3 regions of the Microbacterium sp. NPDC058062 genome follow, and region 3 is predicted to be linked to each of the others. Evidence: predicted binding sites of a transcription regulator. Region 3 holds the regulator's gene; each other region holds the start of a gene.
What was found. Region 3 encodes HrcA, which represses chaperone genes, less so after heat shock. Its sites were predicted from a motif close to TTNGCACTCGNNNNNNNCGAGTGCNAA; they were not measured.
Positions count from the first base shown of each region.

Region 1 (6,695 bases), on a different contig from region 3:
GAGGCGGGGCCGAGGCATCCCTCTCGCGATCCGAGCAGGCGGGGATCGGGATGCCGTCCGCCGACGTCGCCGCGGCGCTCGCCGCCGGCAACCGCGCCTACGAGGAGAAGTTCTCGCGGGTCTTCCTCATCCGGGCGGCCGGGCGCAGCGCCGACGAGATCCTCGGTGCGCTGAGCCAGCGGCTGGCCCACACTGAGGAGGAGGAGATCCCGGTCGTGGCGGAGCAGCTGCGGCAGATCGCCGTCCTCCGACTCGAAGGGATCATCGGTTCATGAGCCAGATCACGACGCACGTGCTGGATGCTGCGGTCGGAGGCCCTGCGCGCGGCGTCGGCGTCGTGCTGACCACGGCCGACGGGGCCGAGATCGCGTCCGGGGTGACAGACGAGAACGGCCGGATCCCGGATCTCGGACCCGAGCGCCTGGACGCCGGCACGTACCGGCTCACGTTCGCGACCGGCGACTTCTTCGCCGCGACGGGGCGCGCGACGTTCTACCCGGTCGTGTCGATCGACTTCGCGGTCGCCGACTCCGCGCAGCACTACCACGTGCCCCTCCTGCTCAGCCCGTTCGCGTACTCGACCTATCGGGGGAACTGACATGTCCGAGCCCGCGATCGTCCTCGGCGCGAACCAGTACGGCAAGGCCGAGGTGCGGCTCGTGCGGGTCGACCGGGACGGTCAGCGGCACACGATCACCGACCTCGACGTGACGTCGCAGCTGCGTGGCGACTTCACCGCCGCCCACATCGAGGGGGACAACGCGCGGATCGTCGCCACCGACACGCAGAAGAACACGGTGTTCGCCTTCGCCCGCGACGGCGTCGGCACGCCCGAGGAGTTCCTGCTGCGGCTCGGACGCCACTTCACCCGGGAGTTCGAATGGGTCACCGGCGGACGCTGGGAGGCCGAGCACTACACCTGGAACCGCATCCCCGTCGACGGCGAGGGACACGACCACTCGTTCGTGCGAGGCGGCACCGAGGTCCGCACGGCCGTGGTCACGTTCGTCGGACCCGAGGCGACCGTCATCTCGGGGCTGCGCGACCTCGCGGTGCTGAAGTCCGCCGGGTCGGAGTTCCACGGTTTCGTGCGCGACCGGTACACGACGCTCGCCGAGACCGACGACCGCATCCTCGCGACGTCCGTCACCGCGAGGTGGCGCTACAACCGCCTCGACGTCGGGTTCGACGAGTCGTTCGCCGAGGTGCGGCGGCTGCTGCTCGAGGCGTTCGCCGAGACGCACTCGCTCGCGCTCCAGCAGACCCTGTACGAGATGGGCCGGCGGGTGCTCGAGGCCCGCGCCGAGATCGACGAGATCCGCTTCTCGATGCCGAACTTGCACCACTTCGCGGTGGACCTGACGCCGTTCGGGCTCGACAACCCCAACGAGGTCTTCTATGCCGCCGACCGCCCGTACGGGCTGATCGAGGCGGCGGTGCTCCGCGACGGCGTGCCGGGGAACCACCCCGCATGGCACGGGATCGCCGGCTTCTGCTGACCGCGGACCCACGCGTGCGTCGGTCCGCGGCGCCGTGTCAGCCCTTCGGCATGCGGCTCACGAAGCGGGTGGCGTCGACGCCCTTGCGGCGAGTCGGACGCGAGCGCTTCGGCTTGCCGCCGACGTACAGCCAGCCCAGGAGCTCCTCGTTCTTCTTGAGACCGTGGGCCTTCGCGACGACCTTCGACCGGGTCTGGTCGCCCGCGGTCCGCCAGAAGACGCCCCAGCCGGCCTCGTCGAGCACCAGGCTCAAGACGTGCGCGACGCCGGAGGCGACGGCCTCCTGCTCCCACCGCGGCACCTTGTGCGTCTTGCTGTAGCTCGCCACCACCGCGAGGATCAGCGGCGCGCGCATCGGCTTCGACGACGAGCCCTTGTGGCCCTCGGCCTTGTTGAGCGCCTTGCCCAGACGCTGTCGATCGGCGCCGCGCAGCTCGATGAGCCGCCACGGGTGCAGCGACTTGTGGTCGGCGACGCGCCCGGCGGCGGCGACGAAGTCGAGGAGCTCCTCGTGCGAGGGCGCCTCGTCCGTCACCTTCGACCACGACCGCCGTGCGAGCGCGGCGTCGAGCGCGCCGGACATCACGCCGCGCCCTCGCCGGGCGTGAACTGCAGCGAGATCGAGTTCATGCAGTAGCGGTCGCCGGTCGGAGTGCCGAAGCCGTCGGGGAACACATGGCCCAGGTGCGAGCCGCAGTTCGCGCAGCGCACCTCGGTGCGCACCATGCCGTGGCTGTTGTCCTCGATGAGCTCGACCGCCTCCGGGCGGATCGACTCGTAGAAGCTCGGCCAGCCGCAGTGCGAGTCGAACTTCGTGCCGCTCTGGAACAGCTCAGCCCCGCAGGCCGCGCACGTGTAGAGGCCGGCACGGCTCTCGTCGAGCAGCTCACCGGTCCAGGGCCGCTCGGTCCCCGCCTGGCGCAGCACGGCGTACTGATCGGCGGACAGGTCTTCGCGCCACTGGGCATCGCTCTTGTCGACGGCGTAGGTCATGGTTCCTCCTCTGCCGCGCACGACGGCCACCCTCCATTCAACCCCAGCGGCCGGTCCGGTGGGGCCGCCCGGGGTGGGGGAGGATGTGGGGCGTGGACGAGACCAGGGGCGAAGACGTCGACGCCGTCATCGAGCGATACGGCCGCTTCGCGCGCGACGAGGCGCCCGGCCGGTCGGCGCTGTACGCCGAGTGGGCGGACGGCGTCGCCTCCGATCCGGCCCTCGCGGCCCTCCTCGCGCGCATCCCCGCCACGCGGCGGCAGCCGCCGCTCGTGTTCGCGGTGACCCGCATGCTCGGCGCGCCCGAGAGCGCGTTCCCGGCGTGGGCCGCGTGGCTCGTCGAGCACGGCGAGGAGGTCGTGGCCGAGGCATCCGTCCGCCGTCTGCAGACCAACGAGCCGCAGCGGTGCGCGGCCCTCCTCCCGGCCCTCGCGACGATCGACGGGCCGATCGCGCTGCTCGAAGTCGGCGCGAGCGCGGGGCTGTGCCTGTACCCCGACCGCTACTCGTATCGCTACCGGGGGAGCGACGGCGTCCTCGCGCTCGATCCCGATGCCGGCACCTCGGCGGTGGTGCTGGAGTGCGACATCACCGGCGCACTGCCGCTGCGGCTGCCGGAGGTCGTATGGCGCGCCGGGATCGACCTCGAGCCGCTCGACGCCGGTGACGAGGGCGACCGGCGGTTCCTCACGAGCCTCGTGTGGCCGGGGGAGAGCGGAAGGACGGAGCGGATCGCCGCCGCCCTCGACATCGCCGCCGCGGACCCGCCGCACCTGATGGCCGGCGACGCCTCCGACCCGGAGGTGCTGCGCGCGGCCGGCGCGCTCGCACCCGCCGGTGCCACGCTCGTCGTCACGACGCCCGGGGTCCTGCCGCACATCCCGCGTGCCGGACGCGAACGCCTCCTCGACGCCGTGCGCGCCCTCGACGCGGTCTGGATCACGATCGACCCTCCCGCGCTGCACGACCGGTGGCGGCCTCCCGTCGACGCCGCGTCGTGGGGCGGCTTCGTGCTCGGCCGGGACGGCGAAGCGCTCGCCGCGGTCGACCCGCTCGGCTCGTTCGTGCACTGGCGCGCGTGGCGCACGGGAGGAACGGATGCCGCGGGCTAGCGTGGACGCGTGCCTTTGACCGACCGCGACCGCGCCATCCTCGACTTCGAGGCCGAGTGGCGCCGGCACGCGGGTGCCAAGGAGGAGGCGATCCGCTCCGACCTCGGCCTGTCGCCGGCGCGGTACTACCAGCTGCTCGGCCGCCTCATCGACACGACCGACGCGCAGGAGCACGACCCGATGCTCGTGAAGCGGCTCCGCCGGCTGCAAGAGGCCCGTCTGCACGAGCGCGCCGGCCGCGCCGCCGACGCCCGCTGAGCCGCCGCTCCGCGCCACGCGGGCGGGCCCGCGCAGGACGCCCAGGGTTCGGCAGGTAGCATCGACGGGTGCCGACCACCAACTACCCCCGGGATCGTTTCGACGATGTGCCGGAGACGGATCGCGTCGGCGCCCACCGGGCCGAGAACCCGCGCATGCGCGGATGGGTCGTCCTGCTGTGGGCCGCACTGGCCACCGTCGTGCTCATCGTCGTGGGCATCTTCGGCACGCTGCTGGCGTCCGGGCGCATCGAGCTGGTCCCGACGCCCACCCCGACCGTCGAGCCGGTCCCCGAGGTCACGCCCGTCGTGGACGTGAACTACGACGTCATGATCCTCAACGCGACCCCCGAGCAGGGCCTCGCGACGCAGATGAAGGACGTCGTCGTGGGTGCGGGCTGGACGGACGACAAGGTGACCGCGGGCGAGGCCGGCTCGCAGGACTTCCCGACGACCACCGTCTTCTACGTCGACCCGGCTGACGAAGCCGCGGCCGCGGGCCTCGCCGGCGTCATCGGAGGCGCCGAGATCGAGCAGAGCGAGGCGTACCCCGCGACCACGGAGGGCGTGCCGCAGCTCACGGTCGTGATCGGTCTGGACCGCACCGCCGCGGGGCAGACGCCGGCCCCTACGCCCTGACCCGCCGAGCGCGTGTTTCGCGCGGGTAAACACTTGTGTGCCTGCATGTCAACAAGTGACGAAACGCGCGGATGCCGCGATTTCGCCTGCATACGATGAAGCCCTGCACCGCCGGCAACAGGAGATACGCATGACCCAGGGCACCGTCAAATGGTTCAACGCCGAGAAGGGATTCGGCTTCATCACCGTCGCCGACGGCCAGGACGTCTTCGTCCACTACTCGAACATCGACATGTCGGGATTCCGCGTGCTGGAGGAAGGGCAGACCGTGGAATTCACGGTCGGCTCCGGCCAGAAGGGGCCGCAGGCCGAGTCCGTGCGCGTCGTCTGAGCGCCCGGCTCAGCGCCCGACGCTGAACCGACACCGGAGACGGGATGCCGAAAGGCGTCCCGTCTCCTTGCGTTTCGGCATCCGTCATCGCGGCTTGCACTCGATAGGGTCGAGTGCCAGAATGATTTAGCACTCGCGTTTGTTGAGTGCTAATACCCCAGCCAACGTTCCGGAGGGACGACACACACATGGCAAAGATCATCGCTTTCGACGAGGAGGCCCGTCGCGGCCTCGAGCGTGGCCTGAACACCCTGGCCGACGCCGTCAAGGTGACGCTCGGCCCGCGCGGTCGCAACGTCGTGCTCGAGAAGAAGTGGGGCGCCCCCACGATCACGAACGACGGTGTCTCGATCGCCAAGGAGATCGAGCTGGACGACCCGTACGAGAAGATCGGCGCGGAGCTCGTCAAGGAGGTCGCCAAGAAGACCGACGACGTCGCCGGTGACGGCACCACCACCGCCACGGTTCTCGCCCAGGCGCTCGTGCGCGAGGGCCTGCGCAACGTCGCGGCCGGCGCCGACCCCATCTCGCTCAAGAAGGGCATCGAGAAGGCTGTCGCGGCCATCACCGCTGAGCTGCTCGAGTCGGCCAAGGAGGTCGAGTCCAAGGACCAGATCGCCGCGACCGCGTCCATCTCGGCCGCTGACCCGGAGATCGGCCAGCTCATCGCCGAGGCGATCGACAAGGTCGGCAAGGAAGGCGTCGTCACCGTCGAGGAGTCGCAGACCTTCGGCACCGAGCTCGAGCTCACCGAGGGCATGCGCTTCGACAAGGGTTACATCAACCCCTACTTCGTGACGGACCCGGAGCGCCAGGAGGCGGTCTTCGAGGACCCGTACATCCTCATCGCGAACCAGAAGATCTCGAACATCAAGGACCTTCTGCCCGTCGTCGACAAGGTGATCCAGGACGGCAAGGAGCTCGTCATCATCGCCGAGGACGTCGAGGGTGAGGCTCTCGCGACCCTCGTGCTCAACAAGATCCGCGGCATCTTCAAGTCGGTCGCCGTCAAGGCTCCCGGCTTCGGCGACCGTCGCAAGGCGCAGCTGCAGGACATCGCGATCCTCACCGGCGGCCAGGTCATCACCGAGGAGGTCGGTCTCAAGCTCGAGAACGCCACCCTCGACCTGCTCGGCCGTGCGCGCAAGGTCATCGTCACCAAGGATGAGACCACGATCGTCGAGGGTGCTGGCGAGGCGGGCCAGATCGAGGGTCGCGTGACCCAGATCCGCCGCGAGATCGACAACACCGACAGCGACTACGACCGCGAGAAGCTCCAGGAGCGCCTCGCCAAGCTCGCCGGCGGCGTCGCCGTCATCAAGGCGGGCGCGGCCACCGAGGTCGAACTCAAGGAGCGCAAGCACCGCATCGAGGACGCCGTCCGCAACGCGAAGGCTGCCGTCGAGGAGGGCATCGTCGCCGGTGGTGGCGTCGCGCTCATCCAGTCGGGCCGCAAGGCTCTCGACTCGCTCGAGCTCTCGGGTGACGAGGCGACCGGTGCCAACATCGTGCGCGTCGCGATCGAGGCTCCGCTGAAGCAGATCGCCCTCAACGCCGGTCTCGAGCCGGGCGTCGTGGCCAACAAGGTCTCGGAGCTCCCGCTGGGCCACGGCCTCAACGCCGCCACGGGCGAGTACGGTGACCTGTTCCAGCAGGGCATCATCGACCCCGCCAAGGTGACCCGTTCGGCGCTGCAGAACGCCGCGTCGATCGCCGGTCTGTTCCTCACGACCGAGGCCGTCGTCGCCGACAAGCCCGAGAAGGCCGCCGCTCCCGTCGGCGACCCGACCGGTGGCATGGACTTCTGATCCAGAACTCCACGACCGCGTAACGCGTTCACAGAACGGCCCCTCCTCGCGGAGGG
Region 1 covers NZ_JBHVSC010000007.1:27,061-33,755, reverse strand. The annotation lists gene uraD (2-oxo-4-hydroxy-4-carboxy-5-ureidoimidazoline decarboxylase) at 1-275, shown strand, start outside; gene uraH (hydroxyisourate hydrolase) at 272-598, shown strand; gene pucL (factor-independent urate hydroxylase) at 600-1,499, shown strand; gene ACFVSU_RS19920 (nitroreductase family protein) at 1,537-2,082, opposite strand; gene msrB (peptide-methionine (R)-S-oxide reductase MsrB) at 2,082-2,492, opposite strand; gene ACFVSU_RS19910 (DUF2332 family protein) at 2,585-3,604, shown strand; gene ACFVSU_RS19905 (DUF3263 domain-containing protein) at 3,614-3,862, shown strand; gene ACFVSU_RS19900 (LytR C-terminal domain-containing protein) at 3,931-4,500, shown strand; gene ACFVSU_RS19895 (cold-shock protein) at 4,631-4,831, shown strand; gene groL (chaperonin GroEL) at 5,020-6,639, shown strand.
Region 1: the regulator HrcA is predicted to act here: its motif matches at 4,958-4,984, upstream of groL (chaperonin GroEL).

Region 2 (6,695 bases), on a different contig from region 3:
GGCTCAGGATGAACGCGATCAGCGCATCCGCGACCGTCTCGATCGGCGTAGTCATGGTCCCCTCCAGCGTCGGGTGGTTGCGGCACAGGTGTCCGCAATACTGAACGTCTTGCTCACGGTATTCAGATGTCGTGGGGTCGGCATCGGGGCTAACCCCTATGGCGTCACGCGGCCCGATGGGGGCCCGCGTCGGTCTCGGTGCCCGGAGCGTCCGCCGTCGTGGCGGGTTCGCTCATGAGCAGGCGCAGCTTCGCGATCACGTCCGAGCGCGACGTCGCGCCGAGGCGGCGGCGGATGTGCGCGATATGGTGCTCGGCGGTGCGCGGCGAGATGAAGATGGCCTCGCCGATCTCGGCGTAGGTCTTGCCCTGCAGCACGAGCCGCGCGACTTCGCGCTCGCGCTCGCTGAGCACCTCGGCGGCCGGCGACGCGTCGCTCTCGGCGCGTGCGGCGGGCTCGCCGGACGCGGGCGCCGTGGTCCGCTCCAGCTCGATCGGATGCAGCTCCCGTGCCCGGGCCAGCAGCCGCGCGCTCACGCGCCGATCCGTCGAGCGTGCGGCTCCGTGACCGGCCAGGCGCGCAGCATCCCATGCCATTCCGTACGAGGCGAGCTGCTGGGCGGCCGCTTCCACGGCGTCGGGGTCGACGGTGCCCGCGAGCACCGACGTCCAGATGCGGCCCGCCTTCGCCATCGCGGCGGCCACGGCGCTGTGGTGGCCGGCGGCGACGAGGGCGTGCGCGTGCGGGATCAGCTCATCCGGACGACCGAGAAGGATGCTGCGCTGCACGCCCGCCCATCGCACGGCCGCCGTCCACAGCGGCGACCCCCCGAGCCCGTCCGCGACCTCCAGAGCCCGCTCCAGCGCCTGCGCGGCGCGATCGGCGTCGCCGGTCTTCGCGGCCGCGCACACGAGCTCGGTCAGGGGCAGGAAGAGGAAGGCGTCCACGTCGACGCGGAGGAGCGCGGTGTGGGCGGTGCGCCAGGCGGCGGCGAGATCGGCGGCGTCGCCGTATCGGCGCGCGAGCGCCACCTCCACCGCCCGCGCGAGGAGCCGGTCGCGGGGCGAGCGCGCGCCCGGCTGGGCTTCGGCCTGCGCCAGCGCGAGGCGTGCGTCGTGCGGGCGCACGCGCTGTACGGCGATCCACGCGCGCCACAGCAGGAGCCGCGGGCGCGCCCACTGCCCGCCATGCCCGCCCGCGATCGCATCGTCGACGACGGACTGCGCCGTGACGGTGTCGCCGAGGTTGAGCGCGACGATCGCGGCGATCACCGCAGGCGGCTCGGCGATCGGCGCCGACGTGCGTGCGGAGCTGTACATCTCGGACGCCCGGATGAGGTCGACGAGCACCGTGTCCGTCGCGTCGGCGGCGAGCGTCGCGCGGAGGCCCCGGTCGACGAGGCTCATCGCGGTGCCGAGGGTCGACGGCAAGGCGGGGAGCCCGTCGGGCTCCGTCTTCGCGGCGGCGAGGGCGGCGCCGTCGCCGACGCCCAGCGCCGCGATGGTCGCGCGGGCCGAAGCGGTCGCGGTCCGGGGTGGCATCGCCCGGTAGGTCGCAGCGCTCTGGGTGAGCATGCCCCGTGCGGCCCAGACGGCCGCGGCGAGGTCGGTGAGGGGCTCGGCATGCTCGAGGGCACCCGAGTCGCCGGTGCCGGGCTCTTCGCCCGCCCGGGTGCGCGCGGCTGCTTCGGTGAGGACTGCGGCCTCGTCGAGATCGCCGACGGCCCAGGCCGCCTGCGCGCGGCGTTCGAGGACCGCGGTCGTCTGAAGACCGGCATCCCACGCCGCCTGGTACAGCTCCCGTGCGCGCTCCGGGTGCGTGTCGAGCAGCCGGTCGCCCTGGTCGGCCAGCGCGGCACCGAGCCCGGGTGTGTGCAGGCGCGACAGCATCGCGGCGTAGTCCGGGTCGTCGCTCGCGACGGCGAGGGTGAGGCCGTCGCCGAGCTCCGCCGTCAGCAGGGCGATGGTCTGCGCCGACGCCGCGGACCGCACGGCCGAGCGCACCGCCGGCGCCGCGCGTCCGCCGCGGAGCAGCAGCCCCTCCGCGTAGGCGCGGAGGGCGAGTTCGTCGTCCCCCTCGTCGTCCGCCGGCGCATGGCCGTGGGCCGCGACGAGGCAGCGGCGCTCGACGAAGGTGCGGACGTCGGCATCGACGGTCTCGAGCCGGTGCGCGACGCGGTCGTCGAGCACGCGCGACAGCGCGCGATGGGAGGCGTCGTCGACGCAGTCGCGCTCGTCGTGGGCGGCGATGGCCTCGGCGACGAGCCACGAGACCCCGTCCGTGACCTCGAGGATGCGGTCCACGCACGCCGTCAGGATGGACAGCCGGCGTGTCTCCAGATCATCGAGCACGTCCGAGCGCGAGACGTGCCCCAGGACGATCGCGGGCTGCGTGTGCTCGAGCAGGCGCGCGATGGTGACGGTGGCATCCGTCGTCGGCCAGGGCCTGCTCGCGACGATGAGACCCGCGTCGGGGTCGTCGGCCCGACGGCGCACCGCGGCGAGCAGTTCCGGTCGCAGCAGGTGCAGGTCGTCGACGAGGAGCACGTGCGCAGCGGGAAGACGGACGATCTCACCCGCGGTGTCCGGCATCGCCGCGACGTCGCGCTCGCCGGCGGCGAGCGCGACCTGCAGGCGCTGCAGCAGCGCGGTCTTGCCGGAGCCCGCCGTGCCCACCACCAGCGCACGCGGTGCGCGCCCCGCCCGTGAGGCCAGCGCGTCCACGACGGGCCGGAGGCGCCGGGGGAGGCCGGGTGCACCGCTGCGAGCGGCCGTCGTGGCCGGGCGATCTGTCGTGAGAAGCATGTCGAACCCTTGCGTGTCGTGTGTCTCTCCCGCTCACTGCGGGATCGGCACGTCCGTCGGTTCGGGGGTCGGGGCGGGCTCGCTCGGGGCGGGATCGGGAGGAGGGTCGCTCGGGGCCGGATCCGCGGGCGGGTCCGCGGGCGGATCGGTCGGGGTGGGGTCCGCCGGCGGGTCGGTCGGCGTCGGATCCGCGGGCGGGTCGCTGGGTGTCGGGTCCGCGGGCGGGTCGGACGGAGTGGGATCGGCGGGCGGGTCCGTCGGCGTCGGATCGGACGGCGGATCGCTCGGCGTCGGGCCGGTGGGCGGATCGTCCGCCGTCGACCCGCCGGGAGTGGTGCTCGTCGAGGGGCTGGTCGACGCGGAGTTCGAGCCCGACCCCGAACCGGGCCCTGAGCCCGATCCCGAACCGGACCCTGAGCCCGAACCGGAGCCCGACGACGGCCCCGCAGCCTTCGCGGCCTGGCTCGGGCTGGTGGCGGGGGTCCGTGCGTCCGACTCCGCCATCGCCTTGGTCGCGGTCGCTTTGCGGGGGTTCGCCGTCTTCGGCGCGGGCGTCGTGGTGTTCTCCTCGACCGGCGCGGCGGCGTGCTCGGTGAGGGGCGCCGCAGCCGACACCGGTGCCGCCTTCGGCAGCGCGGCGGGCGGGGCCGACGACGGCTCCTCCTCGTCCGCGGTGCTGCTGGGCGCCGGGCGCGGGTCCTCCGCGTCGGCGAGCGACCCGGCCGCCATCGTGCCGGCGAAGACGAGCCCACCCGCCACCGCCACCGCGGCGGCGCTGATCAGCAGCGACAGTCCGCGCTTCGCCGCGTGCTCCGGTCGCGCTGCGGCGCCCACGGCGCGCGGCGGAAGAAGATCGAGCCCGCGTGCGGCCTGCGACACGAGGTCGTCGAACGTCGCCGGCGTCTCCGGAACGACGGCGAGCGCGCGCTCCTCGAGGCGTGCGAGCGCCGTGCGCGCGGCGCCGAGCGAGATGGACGCCTTCGGATCGGCGTCGATCGCCACGGGACGGTCGAACCTCTCCGACAGTCGCTGAGCGACCAGCGGGATGCGCGACGAGCCGCCGATGAGCACGAGCGCCGCGAGCTGACCGGGCGCGAGATCCGCCGAGTCGATCGTCCGCTCCAGGGCGTCCACCGTGCGCTCCAGCGCCGGCTCGATCATCGACTCGAACTCGGCCCGCGTCACCCGGATGCTCGAACGTGCGCCTCCGACGAACACCGGGATCACGGCATCCGAGTCGAAGGAGAGCGCCTCCTTCGCCTCGACGCAGTCCCGTCGCAGCTGCTGCAGGGCGAGGCGGGTGTCCGCGTCGTCGAGTGACAGCGCGCTCGCCGCGAGGCCCGAGACGGTGAGCGCGTGGCGCAGCACGGCGTCGTCGAAGTCGGCGCCGCCGAGGTCGTCGATGCCTGCGGCCTCGCCGCGCACCGCGAACGACGACCCGGCACCCTGCTGGAGCACGACGGCGTCGAACGTCCCGCCGCCCAGGTCGTAGACCGCCAGCGCCTGGCCGACAGCGAGCGGGTGCGTCGCGCCGTAGTGACGGGCCGCGGCCTCCGGCTCCGGGATGAGCTCGACATCGCGGATGCCGAGACCGCCGAGCGATTGCGTGACCAGGGCGAGCCGGTGCGGTCCCCACGCCGTCGGATGCGTCAGCGCGATCGCTGCCGGGGGAGCGCCCTCGCGCTCGGTCACGGTCTGCACGACCGCGGCGAAGGCGCGCGCGAAGAGGTCCTCGGATCTGAGCGAGCGTCCCCCCACCGCGATCGGGACGTCGTCGCCCACGCCGCGTTTGAACTCGCGGATCAGGCGTTCGGGCTGACTCAGGCCGCGGCGCTCGCCGGCGTCGGCGAACAGGAGGTCTCCGTCGTCCGTGACGAAGGCGACGGAGGCGACGTTGTCGCCTCTTCGGCCCAACGGCACAGGTGTGACCGTCGCTTGGCCGCTGGATCCGGTTCGGGCCGTCGCGGCGGCCGTTCTACTCGTGCCGACATCGACCGCGAGTGCGTACTCATGCGAAACCATCGCTGAAACTCCCCCAAAGAGTTCAGGACGAGTCTCCCCCCGCGACTGGTCTACCACCGCAGACAGTCGAGCGCGAGGGGATGCCCGCAAAACGAAGACACATTCACGGAGTCGCCCGGCGCGGTTCTGATACATCCGCGTGCGAATCGGTGTCCGGTTCGGCGCAACGGCGGGGCGCAGCATCCGTGTGACGACTCATTGGCACTCACGTTGCATGAGTGCCAGCCGGTTGCCTAGACTGACGTAAGCACTCTCAACGTCAGAGTGCTAACGAGTCTTAGTCTCAAGAAAGAAGAGGTAGACCGTGTCGGTTTCCATCAAGCCGCTCGAGGACCGCATCGTCATCAAGCAGGTCGAGGCTGAGCAGACCACGTCCAGCGGTCTGGTCATCCCCGACACCGCCAAGGAGAAGCCCCAGGAGGGCGAGGTCGTGGCGGTGGGCCCGGGTCGTATCGACGACAACGGCAACCGCATCCCGCTCGACGTCGCCGTCGGCGACCGCGTGATCTACAGCAAGTACGGCGGGACCGAGGTCAAGTTCGGCGGCGACGAGTTCCTCGTCCTGTCGGCTCGTGACGTCCTCGCGGTCGTCGTTCGCTGAGTTCCGCGCACTGCGCGTACCGAAAGGGTCGGATGCTTCGGCATCCGGCCCTTTCGTCGTCCGCGGTGGCAGGAATGACACCACGGACGACGGAAAACGGTCCCCACGCCCCCTCCACGCAGCGCTGGCGCGCTGCGCGGAGCCTCCGGGCGCGTGGGCCCAGCTGCGGGCCCTGGCCCGCGGGCCGTGCCGCGACGGGGCGGGCGTAGGCTGACTCGGTGAGTCACGAGCAGTCTTCCCCTCCCGATCGCGACGTGGTGGACGGACTCGACGACTCGACGGCGCTCGACCTGGGCGTCACCACCGGGACCCGCAGGGCCGTGTCCGATGCGGCCGAGGCCCGGGAGCGCCGGCTCGGCGGGGTCTTCACGTTCTCCGCGTACCTGCTGTGGGGCTTCCTTCCGCTGTACTTCCTGCTCCTCGCGCCCACCGGGCCGTGGGAGATCGTGGCGTGGCGCATCCTGCTGTCGCTGGTCTTCTGCGCGCTCCTGCTCACGGTGACCCGCACGTGGCCGCGACTCGCGGCGATCTTCCGGCAGCCGAGGGTGCTCGGCCTCACCGTGATCGCGGGCCTCCTGATCTACGTCAACTGGCAGGTGTTCATCTACGGGGCCTTGAACGGTCACGTGATCGAGACCAGCCTGGGCTACTTCATCAACCCGATCGCGACGGTCCTGCTCGCCGTGCTCGTGCTGCGCGAACGGCTGCGGCCGACGCAGTGGGTCGCCATCGGCATCGCCGCGGCGGCGGTCGCGGTGATCGTGATCGGCTACCGCGCCTTCCCGTGGATCGCACTCACGCTCGCAGCGTCCTTCGGCGTCTACGGCCTTGTGAAGAAGAAGGTCGGCCCGTCGGTCGACGCCGTGAGCGGGCTGACCCTCGAGACGCTGTGGCTCACGCCGATCGCGGTGGTCGTGCTCGTGATCGTCGGCGCGACCGAAGGACTCACGATGGGTGCGGACGGCTGGCAGCACACGGTGCTCCTCAGCCTGACCGGTGTCATCACCGCGGTGCCGCTGCTGCTCTTCGCCGCGGGGGCGCGCCGCGTCTCGCTCACGACCATCGGGCTGCTGCAGTTCGTCGCGCCGGTCCTGCAGTTCCTCGTGGGCTGGCTCTGGCTCGGCGAGCCGATGCCGCTCGAGCGCTGGATCGGCTTCGGCCTGGTGTGGGTGGCGCTCGTCGTCCTCACGGTCGATTCGCTCATCCACGCCCGCCGCAGCCGGGTCGCGGCCTGACGCTCAGCGCACCAGGCGGGCGATGGCCTGCGT
Region 2 covers NZ_JBHVSC010000004.1:313,003-319,697, reverse strand. The annotation lists gene ACFVSU_RS14800 (IniB N-terminal domain-containing protein) at 1-55, opposite strand, end outside; gene ACFVSU_RS14795 (LuxR C-terminal-related transcriptional regulator) at 165-2,804, opposite strand; gene ACFVSU_RS14790 (Hsp70 family protein) at 2,838-4,718, opposite strand; gene groES (co-chaperone GroES) at 5,131-5,427, shown strand; gene rarD (EamA family transporter RarD) at 5,748-6,662, shown strand; gene ACFVSU_RS14775 (metal-sensitive transcriptional regulator) at 6,666-6,695, opposite strand, start outside.
Region 2: the regulator HrcA is predicted to act here: its motif matches at 5,025-5,051, upstream of groES (co-chaperone GroES).

Region 3 (6,695 bases):
ATCGAAGGTTCACTCATGTCGCAAGTCTACCGACGGGGCCTTGCGACCGGCTCCGGGAGCGGTCGGTGAGCCTCCCCCGTCGGTGAGCCTCCCCGGTCGGTGAGCCTGTCGAACCGTCACCACCGCCCGAGCGCGGTGCTGACGACGGCCAGCGCCGCGGGACCTGCGGTCGAAGTGCGCAGCACCGTGTCGCCGAGGCGCACGAGTCGCGCGCCCGCGGCCGCGAGCGCGTCGAGCTCTTCGGGGGCGATGCCGCCTTCGGGTCCGACGACGAGCACGATGTCGCGCTCCTCGCCCGGGTCCACCGCGAGTGCGCCGAGCCGCTCGGTCGCCGTCGGCTCGAGGATCAGGACGAGGGATGCTGCCGCCCGGCGCGCGAGCGCCGCGGTCGTGGTCAGCTCCGCCACCTCCGGCACCCACGCGCGGTGGGCCTGCTTCGCGGCCTCCCGCACGATGGTCGCCCAGCGGGCACGGCCCTTCGCGGCCTTCGCCGCGTCCCAGCGGGACACGCTGCGGGCGGCCTGCCACGGCACGATCTCGTCGACGCCGAGCTCGGTCGCCGCCTGCACGGCGAGCTCGTCCCGATCCCCCTTGGCCAGGGCCTGCACGAGCACGATGCGCGGGCTCGGGGGCGCAGCATCCGTCCGTCCGTCGATGCGCACGATCACCTCGCGGGGCGCCACCGACTCGACCGTGCCGGTGAGCCACGCACCGCGGCCGTCGCCGACGGTGACCTCCTCGCCGACGCGCACCCTGCGCACCGTCGAGGCGTGGTGAGCCTCCGCGCCGGTGAGCGTCACGGCGTCGCCTTCAGCGGCGTCGACGGGCTCGTCGAGCAGGAAGTGCAGTGCCACGGGTCAGCTGTTCCGGAAGCGATCGCGGAGCTTCGCGAACAGGCCCTGGTGGAACTCGGCGAGCTTGGGGGCCGGTGCCTTGGTGCGCTTCGCGAAGTCCTCGATGAGGGCGCGCTCCTTGTGGTCGAGGCGCGTGGGCGTGACGACGTGCACGCCGACCTTGAGGTCGCCGCGCTGCGAGCCGCGCAGCGGCGTGATGCCGCGGCCCTTGATCGTAAGGATGTCTCCGGCCTGCACGCCTGCCCGCACCTCGAGGTCGACCGGGCCGTCGAGCGACTGGATGGTCGTCGTCGTGCCGAGGATCGCGTCGGGCATCGACACCTCGAGCGTCGCCAGCAGGTCGTCGCCGTCACGGCTGAACACCTCGTGCGGCTGCACCGTGACCTCGATGTACAGGTCGCCGTTGGGGCCGCCGGCCGGGCCGACCTCGCCCGAACCCGGCAGCTGCAGGCGGAGTCCGGTCTCGACGCCGGCCGGGATGTCGAGCGACACCGTGCGGCGGGCGCGCACGCGGCCCTGCCCCTGGCAGGTCGCGCACGGGTACGGGATCGTCGTGCCGTAGCCCTGGCAGACGTTGCACGGCTGGGTCGTGACGACGTTGCCGAGGAGGCTCCGCACTTGGCGCTGCACGTTGCCGGTGCCGTGGCAGATGTCGCAGGTGACGGGGCTCGTCCCGGGCTGGCAGCAGGAGCCCTGACAGGTCTCGCACACGACGGCCGTGTCGACCTCGATGTCGCGGTGCGTGCCGAACACGACATCGCCGAGCTCGAGGGTGACGCGGACCAGCGCGTCCTGGCCGCGCTCGCGGCGCGATCGTGGCCGCCCGCCGCGCGATCCGCCCGCCGCACCGAAGAAGGTCTCGAAGATGTCGTTGAACCCGCCGAAGCCACCGGCCCCGCCGCCGAACGGCGAGTCGCCGCCGCCCATGTCGTAGCGGGCGCGCTGCTCGGGGTCGCTGAGGACGTCGTACGCGTGCGTCACGAGCTTGAAGCGCTCGGATGCCTCCTCGCCCGGGTTCACATCCGGGTGCAGCTGTCGGGCCAGCCGCCGGTACGCCTTCTTGATCTCGTCGGTGGAGGCGTCGCGTGAGACGCCGAGGACCTCGTAGTGGTCAGCCACTTTCGCCTTCCTGCCGCGGCCGCGCCGCGGGATCGTGTGTGCGCGCGTGCGTCAGCGGGAGCTGTCGTCCTGCTCGAGCATGCGCGTGAGATAGCGCGCGACGGCGCGGACCGTCGCGAGGTTCGTGGGGTAATCCATGCGCGTCGGGCCGAGCACGCCGACGCGGGCGAGAGAGCCCGTCGCGTCGTAGTCGCTGGCGACGACGGATGCCTCGGCCAGGCCGAACGCCTCGTTCTCGCGGCCGATGCTCGCCGAGAGGCCGTGCTCGTCGGCGACCATCTCGCCCATGAGCCGCAGCAGGGTCACCTGCTCCTCGATCGCCTCGAGGAGCGGATAGATGCTGCCGCGGAAGTCGGACTCGCGGCGTGCGAGGTTCGCGCTTCCGGCCATCACGAGCTTGTCCTGGCGGAACTCCTCGAGCTCCTCCGCGACGGCGCGGACGATCTCGTCGGTCGCGCGCTCATGCGCCGGCGCCTGCGCATCGGGATCTTCGAGCCGTTCCGCGATGCGCTGCAGCCCCTCGCGGACGGGCCGGCCGACCAGCAGGGTGCCGAGTCCGGCGCGGATGTGCGCGAGGTCGACGTCGTCGAAGTCCTCGCCGACGAACGTCAGGCGCTGCGACACGCGTCCCGTGTCGGTGACCACGATCACCAGCATCCGTCCGCCGCCGAGCTGGACCAGCTCGACGTGGGTGACGGTCGCGCGCGCGAACGACGGGTACTGCACGATCGCGACCTGGCCGGTCAGCTGCGTGAGGGCGCGCACGGTGCGCACGAGGACGTCGTCGAGGTCGCCGGAGCCGTCGAGGAACGAGGCGATGGCCGCCCGCTGGGCCGGCGAGAGCGGCCGGAGCTCTGCGAGATGGTCGACGAAGACGCGGTAGCCCTTGTCAGTGGGCACGCGGCCCGACGAGGTGTGCGGCGCGACGATGAGCTCTTCGTCTTCGAGCAGCGCCATGTCGTTGCGGATCGTCGCGGCGGACACGCCGAAGGCGTGCCGTTCGACGATCGCCTTGCTGCCGACCGGCTCGCGCGTGTCGACGTAGTCCTGGACGATCGCCCGCAGCACCTGCAGACCTCGTTCGCTGACCATCCCGCCTCCTCACGCCGCAGCTGGCACTCGCACGACTGGAGTGCCAATTCTATCCGATGCCCCTGCCCGGATCGTCGAGCGACGCCGGGATGGATCGCGATCGTCGTCCGACCCGCGATCGTGCCGGGGCTAATCGGTGAGCGCCCGCACCACCGCGTCGGCGAGCAGGCGGCCGCGCCGCGTGAGCACGACCCTCCCGCGCAGCGCGGCGGGGCCCTCGATCAGCCCGTCCGCGATCAGCGCGGCGACCGCGTGACGGCCTTCGCCGAGGAGCTCCTCGACGGGGAGGCCCTCGCGGATGCGGGTGCGCAGCAGCACGCTCTCGAGGTTCCTGGCCGCGGCATCCGGGATCTCGCGCCCCGCGGCCGGCGACTCCCCCGCGGCCAGTCGCTGCGCGTAGGCGGCGGGGTGCTTGACGTTCCAAAACCGCACGCCGGCGACGTGGCTGTGCGCGCCGGGACCGAAGCCCCACCAGTCCGCGCCGACCCAGTACGCGAGGTTGTGGCGGGAGCGGTGCGCGTCACCGCGCGCCCAGTTCGATACCTCGTACCACTCGAACCCCGCGTCCGCGAGCAGGTCGTCTGCGAGCTCGTACATGTCGGCCTGCAGGTCGTCGTCGGGTGCGACGACCTCGCCGCGGCGGATCTGGCGAGCGAGCTTCGTGCCGTCCTCGATGATGAGCGCGTACGCCGAGATGTGGTCGGGCTCGAGGGACACCGCCGCCTCGAGCGAAGTGCGCCAGTCGTCGAGCGATTCACCCGGTGCGCCGTAGATGAGGTCGACGCTGACGTCGAGCCCGGCCCCGCGCGCGGCGGCCACCGCCGTGCGGACGTTGTCGGGATCGTGCGTGCGATCGAGGGCCGCGAGAACGTGCGGGACGGCCGACTGCATGCCGATGGAGAGGCGCGTGACCCCGGATGCCGCGAGCTCGGCCGCGACCGCGGGCGTGACCGTGTCGGGGTTGGCCTCGACCGTGATCTCGGCCCCGTCGGCGACACCGAACGTGTCGCGGACGCCGGCCAGCATGCGTGCGAGGTCGCCGGGCGGGAGCAGCGTCGGGGTGCCGCCGCCGAAGAACACCGTCGACGCGGGACGGTTCCCTCCGGCGCGCTCGAGCACGGGCGCCGCCAGCTCGATCTCACGAAGCAGCGTGTCGGCGTACTCGTCCTGGCGGGCGCCCCGCAGCTCGGACGACGTGTACGTGTTGAAGTCGCAGTACCCGCAGCGGACGCGGCAGAAGGGGACGTGCAGATACACGCTGAACTCTGCGGCCGGATCGATACGCGTGCCGGCCGGCAGCGAGCCGTCCGAGGGAACGGGCTCGCCGAGCGGAAGAGCGGAGCCCATCAGCGCTTCACGCGGGAGTCGTGTACAGCGGCGAGATCGCGCGCAGGTAACGCGTGAACAGCTCGCGACGTCGGCGCTTCGTGAGTCCCGGAAGCATCCGGTACAGCACGGCACGGGGCGCGTCGAACGCGCGGACGGTGAACCAGACCTCGTCGTTGTCGTACCAGTCGAGCATGAACGACTCCTCGCCGCTCACGACGGAGTCGCTCACGGTCCCGAGCGCGAAGCCCACCCGCCGAGGCTCCTCGACGGCGAAGATCACGCGCAGCTCCGCGTCGGCGCGGAGCCCCTTGACGCGGCCGTCGACACGGATCGTCGTGCCCGCGCCGACGAACGGGGTGCCGTCCGCGTCGAAGCGCTGCTCGGCCTCGGAGCGACTGGGCTTGACGGGGTTGCCCTCGGCGTCGAAGCTCACCCCCGAGTACATGGGGCCGGAGGCGGGGCGCACGTCGGTGACGTCGAGCCCGGCACCGCGCTGGGCGGTCCACGACATCAGCGCCTCGCTCGCGGCGCGGAAGCGCGCTTCGCCGCTGCCGATCCGCCACGACTGCTCTGCAGGGATGCTGCGCTCCGGCGGATACTGCATCAGATCCGGCGCTTGGGTCGCCCCGACAGCGGCGTAGTCGACGGTGTCGTCACGGAAGGTTCCTCGACGCATGGATTCCAGCCTACTTCGCGAGTCGCATCACTTCTTGGCAGGACCCTCGACGTCGCCTGAGAGCGCGGCGATGAACGCCTCCTGAGGGACCTCGACGCGACCGACCATCTTCATGCGCTTCTTGCCCTCCTTCTGCTTCTCGAGGAGCTTGCGCTTGCGGGAGATGTCACCGCCGTAGCACTTGGCGAGGACGTCCTTGCGCATCGCGCGGATGTTCTCGCGAGCGATGATGCGGGCGCCGATGGCGGCCTGGATCGGCACCTCGAACTGCTGACGAGGGATGAGCTTGCGCAGGCGCTCGGTCATCATCGTGCCGTAGGCGTACGCCTTGTCGCGGTGCACGATCGAGCTGAACGCGTCGACCTTGTCGCCCTGCAGCAGGATGTCGACCTTCACGAGGTCGGCCGTCTGCGAACCGGCGGGCTCGTAGTCGAGGCTCGCGTAACCCTGCGTCTTGGACTTGAGGTGGTCGAAGAAGTCGAACACGATCTCGCCGAGGGGCATGTGGTAGCGGAGCTCCACCCGGTCCTCGCTGAGGTACTCCATGCCCAGGAGCGACCCGCGGCGGGACTGGCACAGCTCCATGACGGTGCCGACGTAGTCCTTGGGGAGCAGGATGCCGACCTTGACGACCGGCTCGGACACCTCGGCGACGCGCCCGTCCGGGTACTCGCTCGGGTTGGTGACGACGACGGTCTCGCCGGTGTCGGTCGTGACCTCGTACGTCACCGAGGGTGCGGTCGTGATGAGGTCGAGGTCGAACTCGCGTGAGAGGCGCTCGGTGATGATCTCGAGGTGCAGCAGGCCCAGGAAGCCGCAGCGGAAGCCGAAGCCGAGCGCCACCGACGTCTCGGGCTCGTACTGGAGGGACGCGTCCGACAGCTTGAGCTTGTCGAGCGCCTCACGCAGGTCGGCGTAGTCGCTCTGGTCGATCGGGTAGATCCCCGAGAAGACCATGGGCTTCGGGTCGGTGTAGCCGGACAGCGGCTCGGTCGCGGGCTTACGCTGGTTGGTGATCGTGTCGCCGACCTTGGACTGGCGGACGTCCTTCACACCGGTGATCAGGTAGCCGACCTCGCCGACGCCGAGCCCCTTGGTGGGGACCGGCTCGGGGCTCGAGACGCCGATCTCGAGGAGGTCGTGCGTCGCCTTGGTCGACATCATCTGGATGCGCTCGCGCGGCTCCAGCTTGCCGTCGACCATGCGGACGTAGGTCACCACACCGCGGTACGAGTCGTACACCGAATCGAAGATCATGGCGCGGGCGGGGGCATCCGGGTTCCCCTTCGGAGCGGGGATCTGCTCGACGATGCGGTCGAGCAGTGTCTCGACGCCCATGCCGGTCTTGCCGCTCACGCGCAGCACGTCATCGGGCGAGCCGCCGATGAGGCCGGCCAGCTCTGCGGCGTACTTCTCGGGGTCGGCGGCCGGCAGGTCGATCTTGTTGAGGACCGGGATGATGTGGAGGTCGTTCTCGAGCGCGAGGTAGAGGTTCGCGAGGGTCTGCGCCTCGATGCCCTGCGCAGCGTCGACGAGCAGGATCGCACCCTCGCAGGCGGCGAGCGAACGCGAGACCTCGTACGTGAAGTCCACGTGACCGGGGGTGTCGATCATGTTCAGCGCGA
Region 3 covers NZ_JBHVSC010000001.1:469,231-475,925, reverse strand. The annotation lists gene ACFVSU_RS02150 (HIT domain-containing protein) at 1-17, opposite strand, end outside; gene ACFVSU_RS02145 (16S rRNA (uracil(1498)-N(3))-methyltransferase) at 117-854, opposite strand; gene dnaJ (molecular chaperone DnaJ) at 858-1,973, opposite strand; gene hrcA (heat-inducible transcriptional repressor HrcA) at 2,025-3,065, opposite strand; gene hemW (radical SAM family heme chaperone HemW) at 3,195-4,412, opposite strand; gene ACFVSU_RS02125 (DUF1990 family protein) at 4,420-5,070, opposite strand; gene lepA (translation elongation factor 4) at 5,098-6,695, opposite strand, start outside.